Regions from separate parts of the Bacillus sp. P4_E1 genome, predicted to be linked through region 2. Evidence: riboswitches for the same ligand, from Rfam matches in the RefSeq annotation. Region 2 holds a riboswitch; the other holds the start of a gene.

Region 1 (12,381 bases), on a different contig from region 2:
GCTGCCGATTTAGCGCAATCTGAAGAAGAACTTGAAATGGTAAAAGGTTATATTGCGGATCAGCTCCTGCAATACGGTATTAGAAATCCACGTTTATTTGCAATTTCAAGTTTATGTGCGCTTGAAGAAAAGCAAGGGAAAAGTATTGATAAAGAAAAGTATGGTATTTTACAAAACTCCGGGATTACTAAGTTTGAAGAATCATTTACGTCCTTTATGATGAGGGATTTAATGCTTGTATCTGTGCATGCTTTATATGGTGCATTACAAGGAGCGAATCAGCTTCTTGTAAATATGATAAATGGCGCAAAGCAGGGAAATGATGAGAAAGAGAAGCAAACAAAAAAATATGAAGCAGAGCGTAATCAGCTACTTCATATTATTTCATCATATAGTGTACTTGCTGAAGAGCAAGCAATGCAAAATGAAGTGAAAGAATTGCTTTATTATGTACACCAACGTCTATTTTTACGCTATAACGATGTGTTTACTGAATTTATTAATCCGGCGTCGTTACGAACAGATGGGAATGTGAAAATGCAGTTGCAGCAATGTGTAATGGAATTAGTTTCATTTATTCAACATGATTTATTACAAGAAATGCGTGCGACATCATTACGTCTTGAAAAATGGATAGATGAAGCGATGAAGCGTGCAAAGGATGAAATTGTTGTGAATTGCAAAGTGGAAAATGAATCGATTTCTATGGGTGGAACAGTGGATTATGAATATAAAATTATTACACATAAAGAGCCGTTTCCTTCAATAGAAATAAAAGATTTTAAAAAGGCACTAGCACATTTTAAAAATGAGAAAAGCTTTTTTGAAAAAAATGATAAAGCTTTTATGCAAGAAGACGCTAAAGGAGTGTTAGAACCTTTCGTATCAAACTATGTAGTTGATGAAGAAGATTTATTCGTTCATCATTATAAGCAAGAGTGGGATGCAAAATGGAACCTATTCCAAAAGGTGATGCAGCAAGATGTTGAGAATTATTATGAAAGTATATTATTCGCTTTAGCTGAAACAATTGATGTATCACTATACGAACAAAGTAAAGAAGAGCTACAAAAGCAGTTAGTAGAAATTGAAAAAGAAATTTATATTAAATAGCTGTTATGAAAAAAAGATTCGTTCAATTTTCTTTTGTAGTACAGTATCTAAAGATTTTACAAACCCAGCAAATTCATCGGTAGAAATCATATGAGTAAGAACGAGGCGTCTGCCGTCTGGTGTTTCACCGCATAAGACGAATGAAGAAAATTCATATGTTTTGTTTTCTACTACTAATTTTGGGTAGGAATACGTGTCGCTTTTCTTCTTCTTTCCATCAATAGAGATGACGTTGCACTTTTTTTCATTGTTGTCCATGGTGAATCCCTCCTTTCTATTATTTATGGTAGACAAGGAGGGTTTAGAACAATAGAGAAAGGGGAGTTTTTTATGTGTGCAGTAATAGAGTATATTTCGAAAGAAGCTATACCGAAATCTTTATTACTTCTTGCTGATCCAAGTGAAAGCCAAATTGATGCATATGTACAGAGAGGGTTTACGTATATAGCTAAACAAGAAGAAAGAATCATCGGTGTATATGTGCTTTTGGAAACAAGACCAAGGACAATGGAAATTATGAATATTGCGGTTGTAGAGCATTTGCAAGGAAAAGGGATTGGAAAGCAGCTATTAAGTCATGCCGTAGAAACTGCTAAAGGATATGGTATGTCAAAACTTGAAGTTGGTACAGGCAATTCTAGTGTTTCACAACTTGCTTTATATCAAAAATGTGGATTTCGTATTTTTTCTATTGATTTTGATTACTTTTCAAAGCATTATGAAGAAGAGATTATTGAAAATGGGATTGTATGTCGCGATATGATTCGGCTTGCAATGGAATTGAATAAGAACGTATAACTTATTTAGGGGGAAGAGAAGATGGAAGTACATAAAGCAATTACAGCACATTCTCGTAAACAAAATGAAAGTGTAAAAGCATGTTTACAATTAGATGCGCAGCGTGAAGCAGCTATTGAAGCAGCCGTATCTCTTGCGTCAAAGGGGAAAGAATTTTCGGTTGATATCATTAATGTTGTAACAAAGCAAATTAATGATCTTGCAAAAAATGGTGTTACACTGCAGCGTAAACTTGTTACAAAAGATATGGTTATGGAGTATGTAGGTCGTTTGCAAGAGAAAGAAGGTCGTTAAAGATGGTTGTTACAGTCGAATGGTTACGTGAGCATATAGAAGATGAGAATGTCCGTATAATCGATTGTCGATTTGATTTAGCGAATCCTAATTGGGGTAGAGAGAAGTATGAGGAAGAACATATTCCTCATGCGTTATATTTTGATTTAAATTTAGATTTATCAAGTCCTGTAGCAGAACATGGTGGCCGCCATCCGTTGCCAAATATTGAGGAGTTTGCAGACAAGCTTTCACAGGCCGGAATTGATGAACATACGACAGTGATTGCGTATGACAGTCAAGCTGGTGCAATGGCTTCTCGTTTATGGTGGTTATTAAACTATGTAGGACATGAGAAAGTGTATATATTAGACGGTGGATTTCCAGCTTGGAAAGAGAATGGATTACACACAACGCCGAATATCCCAGTTATTGCACGAAAACCTTTTATACCGGAAATACAAGAAAATATGCTTGTAACGATGGAAGATGTGAGAGGGAAAATTCGTGCAGGTGCAAATATGACATTAATTGATTCTAGGGAACCAAAACGTTATGCTGGTGCGGAAGAGCTCGTTGATTCGAAGGCAGGGCATATTCCGACGGCAGTAAACTATTTTTGGAAAGATGGGATTTTAGAATCGGGACACTTTAAAAACGAAGAGGAACAGCAAGGGCGTTTCCAAAATCTTGATAAGGAGAAGGAAACAATCGTATATTGTGGTTCTGGTGTTACAGCGTGTCCGAACATAGTTGCATTAAAATTAGCTGGTTTTCAAAATGTTAAATTGTATACAGGTAGCTGGAGCGATTGGATTTCTTATCCAGAAAATCAAATTGCAAAAGAAGAAGATTAATCACTTGCATGCAAAAATAATTTGTATTAAAATAAGGTCACAAGCAAGAGATTGCTTCAAAAAAATTATATTTTACACATTGGAAACAATGTGATAATATAACGACAAGTAAATAATACATCCTGCGGTGTGCGTAACTTATTTATGTCTAAAACCGATGTTAGTTTTACGGAAGCTCAATATTTAGTGACCATTATCAAGCCTTCCTTGTGGAGGAAGATATACGGTAACTGTGAGGGCATCCACCTGCGAGTAGCGGGTTTTTGGACATTTACGAGAGACGGCACTTGCGGGGGTCTTATTTCAACTAATAGTATATAAAATTCCTACGGTGTACGTAGCTTGTGTATGTCTTAAACCAATAAGTATAATGCGGAAGTTCAATATTTAAATGTAGATAGCAGGCCATCTTTTTAAGAAGGAAGTTACAAACATTTGTGAGAACATCCACCTGTGAGAGCAGGTTTATGGACATCTATAGATAACGGCATATGTGGGACTATATAAAAAACCTTACGTTTTATACGTAAGGTTTTTTTGTTGAATAAATATACTCATGTTATCTCGATTTACCTGTAAAGTTCCCATAATAAATATAGCACTTGCGGTCTTCATCAATTTCTCTTGAATCGAGGGTGAATTCCAAATGTATTCCATCCCGTTGAATATATATAATATCTGAATGGAGAGAGGGTAATATATCCTCGTAATTCCAAATATCTTTACTTTCTATCATAATTGAGCAGGTTTCCTTTAGTTCTCTAATTTCAAAACCTATGTGCGAGTATGTAGGATCTGAAGGGTCGTTGGAAAAAACATCTTTTTGTATATATAACACTGCTGTTCCGTCTGGATCTACTGAAGTTGCAGTAACGATATATGTATTTCCATCTTTTATAAAATATTCACAAGTCATGCGCGCGACAATTTCAGAATTAGAAATATTTGCGTAGTTCCATAAAGCTGGATACCCGTTTGTTTCATCATTGAGCCGATATTCCAATCGCATTTTATCCCTCTTCTTCCTTTTTCTTCTACTTTATCATGACATCTTATATAATAGAAATATAATATAAAAAGGGGAGTGCAAAGGTGACAAAAACGAAATGGCTAGTAGGTGGTGTCCTAACATCTTTAATGACGGGCACTTTATTTGGCTGCGCGCAAGATATTCCCCCCGAACCGAATGATAATAGTTGTTCTGATTGGGATTGGGATGATGAGCTTGGTGTTTGGCAGTGTGATGATAGTAGTTCAGGTTATCGTGGACATTACTTTTATGGTGGTACATACTATCAAAATAAATCCACCTTCAAAAATTCATCAGAGTTTAAAACTTATCAATCTTCGGCCGAATTTAAAGGTGGAATTGGAAGCGGTTCAAAGGGAGGATTTGGGGGCTAACATATGTCGCAATACATAAGGGATCGAAAAGAGTTTTATTCGAAATATCCGAATTTTTGGTCGGATTTATATGAATGTGAGTATAGTTTGTTTCATGTTTTCCCGATAACAGAGCAAACGATGAAACAATTACAAGTAGCAACTGAACGAATGGGGAAAATATTTTTTAAGACTGCTAGACTTCTTCGGAATGTATCTAATGAACAGCTTCTTGAACTCGGTTTTCCAACTGCAAGCTTGCCTTTTATTAGACTGAAAGGGATGTATCCTGAATCTGTTATTTCACGATTTGATTTTGCTTTAACAGAGGATAATCGTATTAAAATGCTTGAGTTTAATAGTGATACTCCAACTTTTATTGTGGAATGCTTTCAAATGAATGGAAAAGTTTGTGAAGAATTAGGCTATGATGATCCAAATGCAAATCAAGAGCGCTTACTTTCTTCTGGTATTACAAAAGCCGTAATGGAGTTTACAAAAGGAATGGAAGATCCAAATGTTGTTTTCACAGCTCATCCTGAACATATAGAAGATTGGAATACGACTATGTATTTGAGTGGGCTATGCCATGTTGAAAATAAAGTGATGCCAATGACAGAACTTAGAATTACAGATGATGCTTTAGTAGATAGAGATGGTGTACCAATTGATGTTTTGTATCGCCAAACATATCCAATTGAAGACTTAATTGAAGATCAAGATCCCGAAACGGGGGATTTGGTGGGAGTAGAACTTTTGCAACTTGTAAAAGAAGGAAAGCTTTTTATTATAAATCCTTTGTCGGCCTTTTTACTTCAGCCGAAATCAATTCAATGTCTTATTTGGGGATTAGCAGAAGAAGGTGCTTTTTACACAAGTGAGGAACAAAAGTGGATTAAAGAATATATGCTTCCTACATATTTAGAGCCAGATTTATTTTTGGGGAAAAGTCCTTTCGTTCAAAAACCTTCGTTCGGTAGGGAAGGTGACACGATTACGATTCGTAATAAGGATACAAATATTATGATTCGAAATGCACATAAAACGTATAAATCGTCATTGCCTATATTTCAGAAATATACAGAGCTTCCAGTTGTATTTTTGGAAACTGAAAAAGGAATTGAGAAGCTGTCGTACGTGTTTGGGGCTTTTTTAATTGCTGGAAAAGCGAGCAGCATCGGTATACGTGCCGGAGAAAAAATTACGGGAAATGAATCGTATTATTTACCGGTAGGTATTAAGAAGGAGGAAAATAAATGATTAATTTTTTACTATATTTAGCAGTATCACTTGTACTTTTGTGTATCGGTCTTTTTCTTATGGAAGTGACAACGAAAGTTAAGGAATTTAAGTTAATGGCTCAAGGGAATAAAGCGGTAAGCTATGTACTTGGAGGAAGACTACTTGGTCTTGCTATCGTTTTATATTCAACGGCTGCTAATTCTATTTCAATTCTTGATATGGTTTCATGGGGAGCTGTTGGGATCTTAGCTCAAATTATTGTCTTTTATTTAGCGGAATGGCTTACACCACGTTTTAATATTAATAAAAGTCTTGAAGAAGATAATCAAGCAGTTGGTCTTTTCCTTATGTTTTTATCACTTTCCATCGGAATTGTAATTGCTGGTTGTGTAACGTATTAAAACCCTTACATTTTAACGTAAGGGTTTTATTTTTCATTTGCTAATTTTTTGCAATATGTGTTCAATTAATTTATGTAGCCGAACGCTGAGCAGGATGCGTATTAGTGTACTAAACTCGAGATAGTTATTGTAATAAGGACAAGTTTCCATACAAAGTGTTGACATCTATTTTAAATAAGAGTAACATTTTCTATGTAATTATAATAAGTCTCTGTTAGGTGAGGCTCCTGTATAGAGAAATGCTACTGCCCAAAAATGTCGAGAGACGCCAATGGGTCAACAGGAATGATCGAATTAAGGTTTTTCTTAACGTAGCTGGTAATGAACCTATGCTATACAGTGCTAAAACTCGGCGAGGGAGAGGTCCATAGATTTCTAATTGTATTATATTAGGAATCGCTTATTTGTGTATGCAATGACCTTTGCTCTCTTATGAGTAAGGGTCTTTTTTGTTAGCAAACTATGAGTAATTTCATAGTATAGATTATAACTAAAAAATTAAAGAGGAGGTGAGGAGCATGTCAAATTCTGACTCGGTTCCGTTACCCATATACTTCAAATCAAAAATATATGATGTAGGCAGGAAACGACTTGTTCCTCCCTCTATATTTATCATAATGTAGCGCTTATTCGAGTATTTAAGCGCTAGACACTTTCACAGTAAAGTGGATAAATTGAGAAACAAAGCGTTTCTTCCTATGTTGTAAAGGAGGAGACGATAATATGTTATATGTAAATAAAAGTGTGGGTAACACTTCGTATAAATTAAGTAAAAAAGCAATGAAAGAACAAACAATGCTTCAAAAAAATAAAGATTTATTAATTGAAATCGCAACAAGAGATGTAAAATCTGTATTTGCGTATTTTAAAACAACAAGAGACGGACTATCTATGAAAGAGGCACAAAAGCGTATTCAAGTATACGGACGAAATGAATTAACTTCAAAAAGAGCGCGTATTGCGGAAGTAATGATGAAGCTAAGTGGAATGATCCCAGGTCTTTCAAAACAAAATATGGGTGATGAATTACAATGTGAAACAGTTACTGTTTCTAGAGTAGCTGGCTGTAGCGTAACAGGGCTAAACAGTGAACTAAAAATGATGAAATTACCAGTACAAGAGCTTGTACCTGGAGATATGATTTTTCTTGCAGAGGGCGATACAGTGCCAGCAGATGTACGTATTATTTATGCAAATGATTTATTAGTAAATGAATCTATGCTGACAGGAAACGATGCTAGTATTGAGAAATTTGAAAGTTGCTATCATCTTGAACGTAAACGATTTATTCCATTAAAACGGATGAAAGACTATAATCCACTTGAACTTGAAAATGTATGTTTCAAAGGTACGTATATTGTTGACGGAAATGCAAAGGCTGTAGTTGTTTCGACAGGTAAAAATACGTATTCAGGAATACTTCATACTTGTTGCGGTAGAATGTCTTAATGTGTTAATGATGCTAAATATACAAAAACAATGTATAATAGACAAAGTTGAACAAAAACGTAGAATGGTAATCTATATATAACCTTACGTGATAACGTGAGGTTATTATTTTTTGTTAGTAGGAGAGGAATTATGAAAAAAGTATTATTAGTTGATGGTATGGCACTATTATTTCGTGCTTTTTACGCAACAAGTGTATATGGACAATTTATGAAACGACAAGATGGTACCCCGACGAATGGGATTCATGGTTATATGAAGCATTTATTAACAGCAACACAAGCAATCGAACCAACGCACATTGTAACGTGCTGGGATATGGGAAGTACGACATTTAGAACGGAATCTTTCTCGAATTATAAAGCAAATCGTGCAGCACCGCCGGAAGAATTAATTCCGCAATTTGATTTAGTGCAAGAAATGACTGCGAAATTATCTATGCCTGTAATCGGTATGAAAGGTTATGAAGCGGATGATTGTATCGGTACGCTTGCAAAACAATATTGCAATGAAGCGGAAGTTTATATTTTGACAGGTGATACAGATTTACTTCAACTTGTTGATACGAATGTTACAGTTATGCTTCTTCGTAAAGGAATTGGAAATTACGAGTATTACACACCGGAAAAAATCATGGAAGAGAAAGGTGTAGAACCTTGGCAAATTGTTCATGCGAAAGCTTTCATGGGAGATACAAGTGATAATTATCCGGGTGTAAAAGGTATTGGTGAAAAAACAGCGTATAAGCTGATTCAAGAATACGGGACAGTATCGGCAGTGCTAGAAAATATAGCATCATTAACGAAAGCGCAGCGCACAAAAATTGAAAGTGATTTAGAGAATTTAAATATCTCTTTACAATTAGCGCAAATTCATTGTGAAGTTCCAATTTCATGCTTATTAGAAGAAGGGTTACACACAATGGACGAAGAAAAACTACGCTTTGTTTGTAACGAAATGAATTGGGGAAGACCTGAAATATTAATTAATATGCTTTAAAGAGCATGGAAAGGTTGATCAAATATATTTTTGATTAACCTTTCTTTTTTTTGTTCACAAAGTTGTCAGAAAATAAACGGAATTTTCATCTGAAGTTCAAATGGAATTCACAACAATCAATTATTATAAGGACACACAGATAATTCTTTATCTTTTATATAAACCATCCCCCAAGGAGGAAAATAAACATGCGAAAAAAAGTGAGAAAATCCTTTAAACAATTATTAATAGAAAATAAACAATCCCTACTAACTAATAAAGAGAATATGAAAGAAATTGAAGAACGGATTGAGAAACGACATGTAGCATATAATGGTGCTAATAATTAAATAAAATAAAAAAGATAGCCTATAAATAAAGGCTATCTTTTTTATTTTATATTGAAAAAACACTAGTCCTCTCTTTAATTTTGTAAGTATGCAACATATTTTTATAGTGTTTTTCTAACAATATTACCCATTTTTCGAGGTTGAAATTGGTATATACCAATTTTTAAGATTTACTATTCATAATATTACAAAAAATGTTACAATACACTCAAATTTATACTATAAAATCATTTTAATATGAAAAATTGGAATGAAAAGAAAGGAGAGGAATATGAATAAAGATGTCGCTTTGAAATGATTATTATCATTTCATTAGGAGTTGATGTAAAACGATGGAGAGGCATGAAGAACTGGATTCTATAAGAGGAATTTCTTCATTGGTAGTAATGATTGGTCATTATTTGATGATTTTCTCAGCATTTCAAAATTACAGTTATGAAGATAATAAACCATTTGTTGTATATCTATTAAAAGAAACGCCTGCACGTCTTATTTTTAGTAGTGGTAACGAATCTGTTATTATCTTTTTTGTTTTGAGTGGATTTGTTTTGTATGAATCTATTCAAAAAACAAATAGTAGCTATGGATCATACCTTTTAAAACGTATATGCAGAATATACATTCCATATATTGTGGCAATAGTCATAGCTATTATATGCCAGACTACAATAAGTAAATATGGTATTTCTTATTTAAGCGAATGGTTTAATCGCTCATGGACGATTGAAAGTTCTTTAAGTCTAATAGCACAGCATGTTTTATTGGTTGGGAAATATAATACAGATACATATAACAGTGTGATTTGGTCACTTGTACATGAAATGCGAATATCTATAATTTTCCCGTTAGTTTTGATGGTTTGTTTACGCAAAACAGTAAGGGGTTCATTACTATCATTGTTTAGTTTTAGTATATGTTCTGTCGTGATATTATTTTTATTTCGCTCGAGTTTAACATTAACAAGCTATGTATTAACGTTGCATTACACAGTGCTGTTTTTACTAGGAGCACTAGTTGCGAAGTATAAAAATAATTTAATAGCTTTTTATAGTAATTGTACTAAAAATACGAAAATTACATGGTTTTTATTTGCGATTTTACTTTATATGTATGAAGGGCTTATTGGAGAAATTAAAGTGCTCAATAATTTTATATTTCGAGACTACGTAGTAGCGATAAGCGCATGTCTATTTGTCATATTAAGCCTTTCAGTGTCAACATTTTCAACCTTGCTACGCAATAAATACTTGTTGTATTTGGGGAAAATTTCTTACAGTCTTTATTTGTATCATCTTATATCATTATTTTCCTTAATATACATGCTCAATGAAGTATTACCGCTAACTATTATTTTGATTATGTCGCTCATTCTTTCTTTTATACTTGCAACGATTTCATATTTGTTTGTAGAGAAATTTTCATTCAGATTAGGAAAGTATATAACAAAACAAGCAGATATAGAAAAGAAAGGGTTATCTGTACAAAATGATTAACAGGATGCTATTCATAAAAAGGCGGTGGAATCATTGAAGCAAGAAATTAGTATGAAAGATTTTCAACAGTTACTGAAAAGAAGATTCGTAACGATCATTTTGACGATGTGTTGTTTAACCGTTTCTCTAGTTCTTATTTCTATGTATGTGCTAAAGCCTTCGTATCAATATTCAGCGCAAATTCTTGTTGGAAATTTAGATGAGTTTAATAAGGAAAATACAGCGAATAAAACACAAGAAAATAAGCAACTTGTAACATCGTTTGTTGACATTTTAAAAAGTCCACTTATTATTTCGACAGTAAGAAACACTTTGAAATTAGAACAATCAAGTTATGAATTAGCACAAAAAATTTCGGTGTTGAATACGGACAACTCACAAATTGTTACTGTTACAGTAAAAGATTCGGATCCTAAAATCGTGAAAGAAATTGTAAAGTCATTGGCAGAACAATCTCAAAAAAGCTTTCAACAGTATACGAATGTACAGGGGATAAAAATATTAACTGACCGAGAGTTACAGGAAGAAGCTGAAAAGCTGTTTCCGAAATTTCAACTTATCATTCCTATCTCTTTAATTGTTAGTTTTTTTGTTGGTGTAGGTTTAGCTGTATTTCGAGATTATTTTGATGAACGTATATACGTGGAACAGGATTTAGAGAAAATAACGACAGTCTCTGTTATTGGTCATATAAATATGAAACCGAAAAGAAAAAAGAAACCTACAGAGGTTGATAAGCAATCATCTATATATCGAGGTGAACATGTCGATGTTTAAGACAAAGAAAAAGCTGCCATTCGATCCGCATGATGCTCTGATGAAAGAGCAATTTTATACTATATATCATGAATTGAAAAAATCAGGAAAACGAGTATTCACAGTTAGCTCAACGAAGGATAGAGGTGTTGTTGCTTCACTTATAGTAAATATGGGATTAGTTTTTGCGGAAATGAAAAAAAAAGTATTACTTGTCGATATGAATTTTTCTGATCCTAAACTCCATCTACTATTACACAGCAACCATATGACAACAGTAAACGATATATTAAGCTCTTCCGCCTTAAATTATGAATCTTTTTCTAGTTCTTTTTCTGAATATTTATATTGTATTCCCGCAAAAAAAAATGTACATACTGGGACGCCCTTAGTTGCTATGGATGAATTTGATAATGTAATAGACAAGTGGAAAGTAGACTTTGATTATATTTTCTTTTATTCATCCGAAGTATTTGAGCTTCCTGCTACGTATATTATTGCGGAGAAATGTGATGGAGTAATTTTGGCAGTCAAAAAACGAAAAGATTCGCTGCGTACAGTGAAAAAAGTAATAGCGGACATAAAGAGGAAAGAATGTGAATTGCTAGGTATAGTTTTATATTCTTGAATTTGGGGGTAACGATCCATGATTCGTGAAACAAATCAAGCTAAGTTGTATGCTATTCCGGCTCAAGAAAAGGATAAGGTTTTGAATCGAAGTGTAAAACGCTTGTTTGATATTATATTTTCACTCATATTGTTACTTTTTACGATACCAATTATGTTGTTTTTTTGTATTTTGATTGCTTTAGAAACATCAGGGGCTCCAATCTATTTTCAAGAGCGTTTAGGAATCAATGGAAAGAGATTTTATTTATTTAAATTAAGATCGATGGTTAGCGATGCTGAAAAGAACGGACCACAATGGGCAAATGAAAATGATCCGAGAATTACAAAGGTTGGATTGTTTATAAGAAAAACGAGAATGGATGAATTACCACAACTTATAAATATTTTAAAAGGTGATATGTCTTTTGTTGGTCCTAGGCCAGAGAGAGAGTATTTTTATGAAAAATTCGAAGTTAATATTCCAGAATTCAGGCACCGTTTATTAGTAAAACCAGGGTTAACAGGGTGGGCACAAATAAATGGAGGATATAATCTTGATCCGAAAGAAAAGTTGGAATTGGATATGGAATATATTGAAGTGAAGACGATTAGAATGGATATTCGTATTTTATGTAAGACAGTTTTTATTGTATTGAATGGGAATGGCGCAAGATAAAAA
Region 2 (12,381 bases):
TTCATTGTAACGAGAAATGAAATTGTGGACAAGGGGAGAGAAAGGACAAAATTCGGGAAGGGGGTGCAAAATATTACAGGAAATTTGAGCATACGTAGAGAATATGTTAAAAGATAGATTATTAATTTTTTGTTATGCAAGCTGAAGAATGGAGATACAATGATGAAAATATACGAGACAGATCGTTTACATTTAAGAGAAATTGATGAGTCGTATGCGGAAAAAGTTCTTCAATATTACGACAAAAATCGTGAATTTTTAAAAGCGTGGGAAGAGTATAGACCGGAGGGGTTTTTCACGTTAGATTATCAAAAGAAAAAGTTACAAAAGGATAGAAAAGAGTTCGCGGAAGGCAAGATTATCAGGCTTTGGATTTTTAAAAAGGGTGATGATACAAAAATTATTGGATGTATTTCATTTAATCTAATTGTTCGCGGAATTTATCAATCTTGTGTACTCGGTTATAAATTAGATAAGGAAGAATTGAATAAAGGTTACACAACAGAAGCGCTTAGAAAAGCAATTCAAGTTACCTTTGAAGAATTTCATTTACATCGTATAGAAGCACCAATTATGCCACGAAATTTAGCATCTATACAAGTAGTGACGAAGATAGGATTTCAATATGAAGGTGTATCTCGAAAAATGCTAATGGTAAATGGCATCTGGGAAGATCATATGCGCTGGGTATTGTTAAACGAGTAATAGAAGGCAGATGGGTATCTAGATGTGTTAACCATCTGTTTTTTGTCTTGTATTTCGAAACTTTTGCGAAATTCTGTTATAATTAATGTTGTTACATACATAATGGTAGTGCAGGAGGCGCAGTCTTATGATTAATCAAGAACGTTTAGTAAATGAATTTATGGAGTTAGTACAAGTAGATTCTGAAACAAAATTTGAAGCAGAAATTTGCAAAGTGTTAACAGAGAAATTTACTGCTTTAGGTGTAGAAGTATTTGAGGATGACACGATGGGTGTGACTGGTCATGGTGCAGGTAACTTAATTTGTACTTTACCAGCAACAAAAGACGGTGTTGATACAATTTATTTCACTTCTCATATGGATACAGTAGTTCCTGGTAATGGAATTAAGCCTTCTATTAAAGATGGATATATCGTATCAGATGGTACTACAATTTTAGGAGCCGATGACAAAGCTGGATTAGCATCTATGTTTGAAGCAATTCGTGTCTTAAAAGAGAAAAACATTCCTCATGGTAAAATTGAATTTATTATTACAGTTGGAGAAGAATCTGGTCTTATTGGCGCAAAAGCGTTAGATCGCGAGCGCATTACAGCAAAATATGGTTATGCATTAGATAGTGATGGAAAAGTTGGTGAAATTGTAGTTGCAGCGCCAACACAAGCGAAAGTGAATGCGATTATTCGCGGGAAAACAGCTCATGCTGGCGTAGCACCAGAAAAAGGTGTATCTGCAATTACTATCGCAGCAAAAGCAATCGCAAAGATGCCACTTGGTCGTATCGATTCTGAAACAACTGCAAATATTGGACGTTTTGAAGGTGGTACACAAACAAATATCGTTTGCGATCATGTTCAAATCTTTGCAGAAGCTCGTTCTTTAATAAATGAGAAAATGGAAGCACAAGTTGCAAAAATGAAAGAAGCATTTGAAACAACTGCAAAAGAAATGGGTGGTCATGCAGACGTTGAAGTAAACGTTATGTATCCAGGATTTAAGTTTGCTGCTGGCGATCACGTTGTAGAAGTTGCGAAACGTGCAGCTGAAAACATTGGTCGTACGCCTTCTCTTCACCAAAGTGGTGGCGGAAGTGATGCGAACGTAATCGCAGGACATGGTATCCCAACAGTTAACTTAGCAGTTGGTTATGAAGAAATTCATACAACAAATGAAAAAATTCCTGTTGAAGAATTAGCGAAAACAGCAGAATTAGTTGTAGCTATTATCGAAGAAGTAGCGAAGTAAGTAATAAAGTCAAAAAGACGTGTGAACCAATTATGGTTTACACGTCTTTTTTTATTTTGATTCAATTGCTTTCACAAGGCGGATAAGCCAATATAAGAAGACCCACGGAAGTACATAAGTTGTTGTAAAACGTATGAAATGAGAGAAGATTCCTAAAGCGTAAATGTTAATGTTAAAAAGGGGAAGTAACAAATAATTAATCGCAAGGATTACTATAATAATAATAAATACATAATTGAGTTTATTATGTTGTTTCATAACGATTCACCTCCTTTACAATAATATCCATTTGTTACGTACAGTATAGCAAAAAATAGATAGAGAAAAACCAATAATTATTATAACGTGTAAAGAAATTTGATATAATGAAGGAACAAATGTTCTTTAAGGGGTGAGTAGTATGCGAGAAATGTATCCGAAAAATGGACGTGTTATTTTACATGTAGATATGAATTGTTTTTTCGCATCTGTTGAAATTGCTCATGACCCATCATTACAAGGAAAGCCATTAGCGATTGCGGGGAATGAAAAAGAGAGAAAAGGGATTATCATAACATGTAGTTATGAGGCGAGAGAATATGGAATACGTACGACGATGCCTCTATGGGAAGCGAAGCGATTATGCCCGCAATTAGTTGTGAGGCACCCTAATTTTACATTATATCGAGAAGCTTCATTTCAAATGTTTCAAATTCTTTCCCGTTTTACAGAACAAATACAACCGTTTTCTATAGATGAAGGGTATTTAGATATTACAGATTGCTATGCGCTCGGTTCGCCTCTTGAAATAGCGAAGATGATTCAACAAGCGTTACTAACAGAGTTACAGCTTCCATGTAGCATTGGGATTGCCCCAAACCTTTTCCTAGCAAAGACTGCTTCAGATATGAAAAAACCTCTTGGAATTACAGTACTTCGAAAACGTGATATCCCAGAAATTATTTGGCCACGATCAGTTGCAGAGATGCATGGAATCGGAGAGAAAACAGCTGAAAAACTAAAAGACATTCATATACATACAATTGAACAGTTAGCAAAAGGAGACGAGCATATCATTCGCGCTAAAATTGGAAAGCACGGTGTTGATTTACAAAAACGTGCAAAAGGTATGGATGACAGGGAAGTTGATCCGAATCAAATGGGACAACATAAAAGCGTTGGAAATTCGATGACTTTCTCAAAGGATATGGACGAAGAAAAAGAATTACTTGATATGTTAGAAAGATTATCGAAATCAGTAAGCAAAAGGCTACAAAAACGAACTCTCGTTAGTTATGACATTCAAATTATGATTAAATACCATGATCGTCGCACGGTAACACGGAGTAAACAATTGAAAAATGCAATATGGGAAGAACGGGTTATTTTCCAAGCAGCATCACGTTTATGGAAGCAACACTGGGATGGTGATTCTGTTCGTCTGTTAGGTGTTACAGCTACTGAATTAGAATGGAAGACAGAATCAGTGAAACAGTTAGATTTGTTTTCATTCGAAGAAGATGCGAAAGAAGAGCCGTTACTTGCTGTTATTGATCAAATTAATGAAAAGTATGGAACACCTCTTTTACAGAGAGGTAGTCAATTATTGCGTAAGCAAGAAAAGTCGTTTCAGCAAAAATTAGAAAATAAGTTTATGTAGAAGGTTTTAGAGATTTAAACCCTTCTTTTTTAGATGGAAGAGAGGATCCAGCCATTCGATGTCTCCATTTTCTTTCCATTCCGATGCAAGCTCCTACAATAATTGCTATAAATAACCTTAATACGATGTCATACCATATCATCATGGTTACCTCCATGCATATAAGTACATGTTATATTTTTTGAGAATGAGTGAGAAATACCCACTCATTCTCATTTTTACAACCAGCTGTGGAATTTTTTAATATAAAGCTTTTTCAGGAATTGTGTTAAGAAAGCATAACCTAATAATATTCCTATGAGCCACGGGAAGTAGCTTAGTGGTAATGCTTGTAAACCAATTGCTGCACCAAGTGGTGAGAATGGAATGTAAATTCCGATTGCCATAATACAAGCGGTTAATATAAGAACTGGTATTGATGCTGTACTTTGAATGAACGGAATTTTCTGTGTTCTAATCATATGGACAATTAATGTTTGAGTTAGCAACCCAACGACAAACCAACCAGATTGGAATAGCGATTGTTCTCCAGGTGTATTTGCACCGAACACATTCCACATGACAACGAATGTGATAATATCGAATATAGAGCTAATTGGACCGATGCAAATAATGAAGTTACGCAAGTTTGCAGTATCCCATTTTCTAGGCTTCTCTAGAAAATCCTTATCCATTTTATCCCATGGAATTGAAAGCTGTGAAATATCATAAAGTAAGTTTTGAATTAAGAGATGAATTGCAAGCATCGGTAAAAATGGAATGAAAGCACTTGCCACTAATACACTAAATACATTTCCAAAGTTAGAGCTAGCTGTCATTTTTATATATTTTAAAATATTGCCGAAAGTAGTGCGTCCTTCTAAAATACCTGCTTCTAATATAGTTAAACTTTTTTCAAGTAAAATAATATCGGAAGATTCTTTTGCAATGTCAGTAGCAGTATCAACAGATATTCCAACATCAGCATCACGTAGTGCAACGGCGTCGTTAATACCATCCCCCATATAACCTACAGTATGACCATTACCTTGCAATACGCGAATGATGCGGGACTTTTGCATTGGATTTAGTTTTGCGAACACTGTTGTTTCTTCTGCCAGTGTTGCTAATGTTTTATCTGGTAAAGAATCAATTTCGTAACCGAGGACAGGCTCACCTATATTTAATCCCACTTCTTTACAAACTTTTTTTGTAACAATTTCGTTATCGCCTGTTAAGATTTTCACTTGTACGCCATGTTTTTGCAATGCTTGAATTGCAGAAGCAGCAGATGGTTTAGGTGGATCTAAAAAGCCGATATATCCAGTAAGGATCATAGCGGATTCATCTTGTACTGCATAAGCTTTATGATAAGGTTTGTTATCGTTCTTGTATGCTACAGCGATGACACGCATTCCTTCACTATTTAAAGTTTCGCTAAGATGTTTTACATTTACTCTCATTTCTTCAGTGAGAGGGACAATTTGTCCATTAACTTCAGTGTAGTTACAAATTGATAAAATTTCTTCTACGGCACCTTTACAAATCATTGTATGTTCACCTAAAATATTTTTCACGATGACAGACATGCGACGCCGAGCAAAATCGAATGGAATTTCATCTAGCTTTTGAAAAGCTGATGGATCAAATTTATGGTTCTCCTCTGTATGTTCAATAACAGCTTTATCTATTAAATTTTTCAATCCAGTTTGATAGAAGCTATTTAAATAGGCAAAGTGTAATACACGATCGCATTCATTTCCGTTAGGATCTAAATGACGAACTAGGACAACTTTATCTTCTGTTAAAGTTCCAGTTTTATCTGTGCAAAGAATGTTCATAGCACCTAAGTTTTGAATTGAGTTGAGCTGTTTTACAATTACTTTTTGTTTAGACATGTTCACGGCGCCTTTAGCTAAATTAGCAGTTACAATCATTGGCAGCATTTCAGGTGTAAGGCCAACTGCAACAGCAATAGCAAAGAAAAAAGCTTCTTGCCAATCTCCTTTTGTGAATCCATTAATGAGAAGGACAATGGGTGCCATAATAAGCATGAATGTGATTAAGAGCCAACTTACTTTGTTTACGCCTTTATCAAAGTTTGTTTCTGCACGTTTTCCGATAACCTTTTTTGCTAAAGAGCCGAAATACGTATCCGTACTAGTTGAAACAACAACAGCTTTTGCGCTACCGCTAACAATATTTGTACCCATAAAGCAAAGGTTTTCCATATCGAGCGGATTGTAATTTTTTTTCATGTTTTTCGGTAATATATGTTTATTTTCCGTATGGTAGCAGTTTTCGTATTTTTCTACAGGAAGTGCTTCCCCGGTTAAAGAAGACTGATTAACAAATAAATCTTTTGCGGATAAAATACGCACATCAGCTGGCACGATATCACCAGCTGAAAGTGAAATAATATCGCCAGGTACAAGTTCTTCAATTGGAATTTCTGTTGTGTAATTTCGATTTAAATTTGTTACGTTTTTTGTTTCGTGTACAAATCCATCTATTCTAAAGACACTCGCAGTTGTTCGAACCATAGCCTTTAACTTATCCGCCGCTTTCTGAGAGCGGAATTCTTGTAAAAAGCGAATCGTTGCACTTAGCAGTACCATTACAGATACGACAATTGTTCCTTGTATATCATCTGTGAAAAAAGAGAGTGCTCCAAGAGCTAACAAAACAAAAATAAATGGATTTTTAAATGCCAGCAGAAATTGAATGTACCACGGCAATGTTTTATTATGAGCGATTTCGTTAGGACCATATAAAGAAAGTCTACGAGACGCTTCTTGTTTAGAGAGTCCATCTTGTGTTGTTTCTAAGAGTTTTAACGCAGAGTTTACATCCTGTGTTGCAACTTCCACTAATATTTTGTTATTTGTTTGCATGCTATCTTGATCGTAAGCATGCTTCGTTTCTTGTCTTTGTAAATTTAACATTGGTAGTTCCTCCTTTTTCATGAAGGAGGAAACAATCTGTTACTCGACTATTTAAAATTGGGAGGAACAGTTTCTTTCCTACCTACACGGTGAAATATTAACGTAAAACATATGGGTATCTGGGCCGAATCATCACTTGCCACTGTTCCTCACCTCCGTACAATTAGTAGTTTCTGAATATGCTATGTTTGTTTCATAGTAAGGTGCATAAAGACATAAAAAGACCTTTACTCAAAACGAGTAAAGGTCTGAATTTGTAGTCAAAAAGAGTCAACAACAAAGACTGTTATTAAACATAGATAAAAACAGTTTTTGTGTATGACAAAACATACGCACCTCTCCCTCGTTGAGTTTTAGCACTGTATAGCATAGGTACTGAAACCAGCTACGTTAAGAAAGGCCTTCATTCCGACCTTTCCTGTTGACCCATTGGCGTCTCTCGACATTTTTGGGCAGCAGCGTTTCTCTATACAGGAGCCTCACCTAACAGAGACCATATTCAATTACACGTTGAATATTAGCACTGTAAAATCGTAGTGTCAATATCTTTTTAATCTATTTTTTTGAAAAATCAAATAGATTTATGATGGCTATATAGTAGGAAATAAGCGGAGTTTTTTGAAATAAGGCGGGAAAATAAATACTTTAATGAACATAAATAAAAAGCACTGATTACAGTGCTTTTTATTATAGATTATGAGATTGTAGGATTTTCAAAAATAACAATTTCTGAGTTACTTGTTGTTGAAACGCGTTGTGCGTAATATGTTAAAGCTGAAGAAATATATGTTGGTAACGTCTCATTTGTATGTGATGTTGTATATTCATGGATTAATTCTTTTAAAGTCGTCCATTCTAATTGTGCTGGGTGATCAGAAACGAAAGAACTTACCCAGCGATCAAATGAAGATGAAAAATCAGTTTGTAAACGAAATACTTCTTTCATAATAAAACGCTCCCTTAAAATGTAGTACAATCATTTTAACATAAAACACGAACAATAGCTAAATTTTTCGATTGTAACGTTCGTGTTATATAGTTGTCTAGATGATTGGTTATGTAAATTCGATTTGCCATTTGAAATAACATTCCGTAAGATGAAAGATAGATTATATAAAGAGCTGGAGGAAAGAAAGTGGAATTTGTATTTTTAGGGACTGGTGCAGGTGTTCCTTCAAAAGGAAGGAATGTTTCAGCAATTGCTTTGCAGTTGTTAGAAGAAAGAGGACAGACTTGGTTATTTGACTGTGGCGAGGCGACGCAACATCAAATACTACATACGTCTGTACGTCCACGCCGCATTGAAAAAATATTTATTACGCATTTACATGGCGATCATATTTTTGGATTGCCGGGTTTATTGGGTAGCCGTTCGTTTCAAGGTGGAACAACAAAATTAACAGTGTACGGACCAAAAGGAATTAAACAATTTATTGAAGTGGCATTATTAGTAAGTACGACACACGTTAAATATCCACTTGAAATCGTTGAGATTACGGAAGAAGGTATTGTGTTTGAGGATAATGAATTTTGTGTAGAAACAAAAAGGTTATCACATGGAATTGAATGCTTCGGATATCGAATTGTAGAGAAAGATATACAGGGAGCTCTTTTAGTGGATAAGTTACTGGGAATGGGTGTGAAACCTGGTCCAGTTTTTAAACGATTAAAAGATGGTGAAGTAGTTGAATTAGAGAATGGCACAGTGTTAGATGGAAAAGATTTTATTGGCCCGCCTCAAAAAGGAAGAGTTATTACAATTTTAGGCGATACACGATATTGCGAAGCGAGTAGAGAGCTTGCGCAAGATGCTGACGTACTTGTTCATGAAGCGACTTTTGCGGCAGAAGATGAACAACAAGCGTATGATTATTTTCATTCCACATCTAAGCAAGCTGCGAGTATTGCACTTCAGGCAAATGCAAAACGCTTAATATTGACTCATATTAGTTCTCGTTATCAAGGAGATACATATAAGGAATTATTGAAAGAGGCAAGAGAGCTATTTTCTAATACAGAAATAGCTACGGATTTAAAATCATTTCCAGTAGAAAGATAAGAATGTTGTGAAAAAATGGTGACGATAGGTTGCCATTTTTTTTTATTTCTAAAAAAATTAAAAATAAAACTGTTATCATTTTATTTTTATATAGGATGACACAGAAAGTTTTAATGATGTGAAGATATAAGATAAAAATACATAATACCGATCATTTAGAAAAACTGTTATATAAGTCAGACGACATACGAGTGGTACAAGTAGCGAAAATGGATTTTTATTCAGAACTTTTAAAATTCATTAAAAGTAAGCGTTTTATTAAAAACAAGCTATAATGAGGGCAGATTATAATTTATTGTAGGCTACATGCGTTTTAGCCATTTGTCATAACAAGTGAAGTTGACTAAATCGTGAGAGAGCAACATGGAAATTATAATAGGAAGGATATTACTATTATTTGTACTAAGTCTTTTTTCCCTTTTTAGCTTTAAAATATCAAAAGGTATGAAAGCAATGGGAGTTTCACTTGTTTATGCTATGCTTGTAAGGGGTTCTGTGTTAAACTTTGGATTGCTACCAGACTTTATTGTGGACTATCTTATATTATTTTTAAATGCAGGTAATGCTAAGTTTCTTATTTATTATTATAACTGGTATTATTTCAGGATATATTGCTTCACTGTTATTCAAAAACTATCCAATTCTTACAGCGGAACAAATTCGTGGTACGACTGGAACAGCAACCGATTTGGTAGCTTAATAGAATAGTAAATAATTTTTTCATAGAGGTTTAGGGGGAGTTATGATGAAGTATCGCTCAGTGTTTGATATTATTGGTCCGGTTATGATTGGTCCATCAAGTTCACATACAGCAGGCGCGGCAAGAATGGGGCAAGTTGCTCGTCAGCTGTTTCGTCATGAACCAGAGAGAGTTAGCATTTCATTATATGGTTCATTTGCAAAAACATACCGTGGTCACGGTACGGATGTAGCGCTAATCGGTGGAATACTAGGATTTGAAACAGATGATTTACGTATTCCAAGTGCGTTAGATATTGCAAAAGAACGCGGGATTGAAGTGGAATTCATTGAAGAAGATGCAAATGCTCCGCATCCAAATACAGCGAAAATTCGTCTGTATAAAGGTGAAGAGGAAATTGAAGTTGTTGCTTGCTCAATTGGTGGCGGTAAAATTGAAGTTGTAGAATTAAACGGATTCGATCTTCAATTAACAGGCACGAGTCCAGCACTACTTATTGTAAATAACGATCGCTTTGGTGCTATCGCAGCTGTAGCTTCAATCCTTGCTAAGCATGAGATTAACATAAGTACAATGAGTGTTTCTCGTAAAGAAAAAGGAAGAAGAGCGCTTATGGTCATTGAAACAGATGAATTATTAGCAGATGAAGTAATTGCGGAAATAAATGGGCAACAAAATATTTGTCAAGTAACTATTATGGATTAATTGCAGGGGGGACACACCATGTTTCGGAACGCAGCGGAACTAGTGGCGCAAGCTAAAGAGCAAAATGTAAAAATCGCAGAAATTATGATTCAATGTGAAATGCAAACAAGAAATATCTCACGTGAAGAAGTAATTGCTGGAATGGAAAAGAACTTAGTCGTGATGGAACAAGCAGTAGAACGCGGTATTCGTGGTGTAAAATCACCGACTGGTTTAACTGGCGGGGATGCTGTGAAAGTCCAAGCGTATATGCAGAGTGGAAAAGGCTTATCTGGAGATACGATTTTGGACGCAGTGAGTAAAGCTGTTGCGACAAATGAAGTAAATGCGGCGATGGGAATTATTTGTGCAACACCAACAGCAGGATCTGCTGGAACAGTGCCAGGTGTACTGTTTGCACTACAAGAAAAATTACAGCCGACACGCGAAGAAATGATTGAATTTTTATTTACAGCAGGAGCTTTCGGTATGGTTGTTGCGAATAATGCTTGTATTTCTGGCGCGGCAGGAGGTTGCCAAGCTGAAGTAGGTTCAGCAAGTGGAATGGCAGCTGCAGCAGCAGTTGAGATGGCTGGTGGAACACAAGATCAAGCAGCTACAGCGATGGCGATTTCATTAAAGAATATGCTTGGTTTAGTATGTGATCCTGTTGCAGGGCTTGTAGAAGTACCTTGTGTAAAACGTAATGCAGCAGGAGCTGCGAATGCCATGATTTCAGCTGATTTATCATTAGCTGGTGTAACTAGTACAATTCCATGTGATGAAGTCATTGAGGCGATGTTTAGAATTGGACAAACGATGCCAGTAGCACTTCGTGAAACAGCAGAAGGTGGCCTTGCAGCAACACCGACAGGTCGTCGTTTGCAAGAAGAGATTTTTGGTAAGAGTAACAACTAAAAGCATATCATATGATTAAAGTAAAAACGGAGCTCAAATAAAGTTGAGCTCCGTTTTTTATTTTTCTTTTGCTATTTCTTCTAATGTTTTTCCAAGATCGTGTGATCGTTTCGTTGCTTGTGTAATACATGAGATTAATGCTTGTTGAAAATTATGCTCCTTTAATACTTCAATACCTGCTTCAGTTGTTCCGCCAGGAGAAGTAATTTCTTTTCGCAAAATAGAAGGGTGTTTTTCGCTTGCTTTTAGCATTTCAGCAGAACCAATCATCGTCTGAAGAATAAGAGGTTTTGCAACATCTTCTTTTAAACCAATTTTTTTTGCTGCCTCTTCCAGTGCCTCTACCACGTAATAAATATAAGCTGGTCCACTTCCAGATAATGCAGTGATAGCATGCATATCTTCTTCTTCTGCAACAGAGACGAGACCAATCGTTTCAAATAAAGATGTTGCAGTGCGAATATGTTCCTCCGTTGTGTGTTCTGAAGGTGAGATAGCGGTAGCGGATTTTAAAATGGCTGCAGATGTATTTGGCATTGCACGAATAATCGGAACGTCTTTTTGAAGTAGGTTTCTAATTGAATGAGTAGAAACACCTGCTAATAATGAAATAATAAGCAAGTCATTATTTATGTATTCTTTAAGAGGAATAACCGCTTCTGCGACATCTTTTGGCTTCATAGCTAGAAAAAGAATATTTGCATCAGCAAGTAATTCCTTTTTATTATGTGTACCTTTGACACCGTATTTTTTATGTAACTCCTGTAATCTTGTCTCGTTAGAACGATTACTTACAGTGACGTGTTCTCCCTTAACAACATTTGCGTTTAATAAGCCACCAATAATCGCTTCGGCAATAGAGCCTGCACCGAGAAAGGAAATGTTTTGCATAGACATGATGTGCCTCCTTTAAATTTGGTTAGAAATACTTATAAATGTACATACATTCGTTTTTTTATGGAAAAGACCTCTTTTTATCTGAAAATAATGACAAATTTATAGGGAAGTTGTAAACTGAAGAGGTATTCATTTTTGAACCGGAAAAAGACAGGGGGGGCTAAGCATGACGGCGATTCATCGAATGGAGATTCCTGTTCCATTTGCAGTTGAGACAGTGAATGTGTTTTTAGTTGAGGGAGAAACATTAACGTTAATTGATACAGGGACAAATACAGAAGAAGCAAAGAAAGCACTAGAAAGTCAATTAGGTGCATTAGGATATAAGATAGAAGATATTGAAACGGTAGTGATTACGCATCACCATGCGGATCATTGCGGACTTTTAAATACATTTTCTGAAAAAGTAAAGATTATCGGACATCCTTGGAATGAACCGTGGATTACACAGAATGCTGAATTTTTAAAGAGGTATCATGAATTTTTTAAAGAGACAGCCTTGCAGTTCGGCGTTCCAGCAGTATTTCTGAATGGTGAGGCGTTATTGACGACGAAGACACTTAAATATTCTTGTAATAGATCGTTAACACATACCGTGAGAGAGGGAGA

What was found. A riboswitch is a leader RNA that binds a small molecule or an ion and turns the genes downstream of it on or off. The one in region 2 is predicted to bind magnesium.
Region 1: it holds a riboswitch for magnesium, as region 2 does, so the genes downstream of both, AC1DS7_RS09580 (P-type ATPase actuator domain-containing protein) here and mgtA (magnesium-translocating P-type ATPase) in region 2, are expected to answer to the same signal.

What each region holds. Positions count from the first base shown of each region.
Region 1 covers NZ_JBFUIV010000005.1:204,379-216,759, forward strand. Annotated here, with positions in the region: gene AC1DS7_RS09525 (dynamin family protein) at 1-1,113, shown strand, start outside; gene AC1DS7_RS09530 (DUF3931 domain-containing protein) at 1,117-1,371, opposite strand; gene AC1DS7_RS09535 (GNAT family N-acetyltransferase) at 1,444-1,911, shown strand; gene AC1DS7_RS09540 (YpbS family protein) at 1,933-2,205, shown strand; gene AC1DS7_RS09545 (sulfurtransferase) at 2,208-3,041, shown strand; RNA gene ssrS (6S RNA) at 3,158-3,340, shown strand; RNA gene ssrS (6S RNA) at 3,362-3,545, shown strand; gene AC1DS7_RS09560 (hypothetical protein) at 3,601-4,050, opposite strand; gene AC1DS7_RS09565 (hypothetical protein) at 4,134-4,445, shown strand; gene AC1DS7_RS09570 (glutathionylspermidine synthase family protein) at 4,449-5,684, shown strand; gene AC1DS7_RS09575 (DUF350 domain-containing protein) at 5,681-6,067, shown strand; M-box (ykoK) riboswitch at 6,271-6,436, shown strand; gene AC1DS7_RS09580 (P-type ATPase actuator domain-containing protein) at 6,791-7,516, shown strand; gene AC1DS7_RS09585 (5'-3' exonuclease) at 7,649-8,515, shown strand; gene AC1DS7_RS09590 (FbpB family small basic protein) at 8,704-8,844, shown strand; gene AC1DS7_RS09595 (acyltransferase family protein) at 9,177-10,337, shown strand; gene AC1DS7_RS09600 (YveK family protein) at 10,371-11,114, shown strand; gene AC1DS7_RS09605 (CpsD/CapB family tyrosine-protein kinase) at 11,101-11,721, shown strand; gene AC1DS7_RS09610 (sugar transferase) at 11,740-12,378, shown strand.
Region 2 covers NZ_JBFUIV010000012.1:102,360-114,740, reverse strand. Annotated here, with positions in the region: gene AC1DS7_RS17930 (GNAT family N-acetyltransferase) at 160-705, shown strand; gene AC1DS7_RS17925 (tripeptidase T) at 833-1,951, shown strand; gene AC1DS7_RS17920 (hypothetical protein) at 2,003-2,209, opposite strand; gene AC1DS7_RS17915 (DNA polymerase IV) at 2,352-3,590, shown strand; gene AC1DS7_RS17910 (MgtC/SapB family protein) at 3,583-3,732, opposite strand; gene mgtA (magnesium-translocating P-type ATPase) at 3,809-6,514, opposite strand; M-box (ykoK) riboswitch at 6,845-7,012, opposite strand; gene AC1DS7_RS17900 (DUF3932 family protein) at 7,209-7,460, opposite strand; gene rnz (ribonuclease Z) at 7,650-8,573, shown strand; gene AC1DS7_RS17890 (hypothetical protein) at 9,127-9,273, shown strand; gene sdaAB (L-serine ammonia-lyase, iron-sulfur-dependent subunit beta) at 9,319-9,978, shown strand; gene sdaAA (L-serine ammonia-lyase, iron-sulfur-dependent, subunit alpha) at 9,997-10,875, shown strand; gene proI (pyrroline-5-carboxylate reductase ProI) at 10,933-11,772, opposite strand; gene AC1DS7_RS17870 (MBL fold metallo-hydrolase) at 11,939-12,381, shown strand, end outside.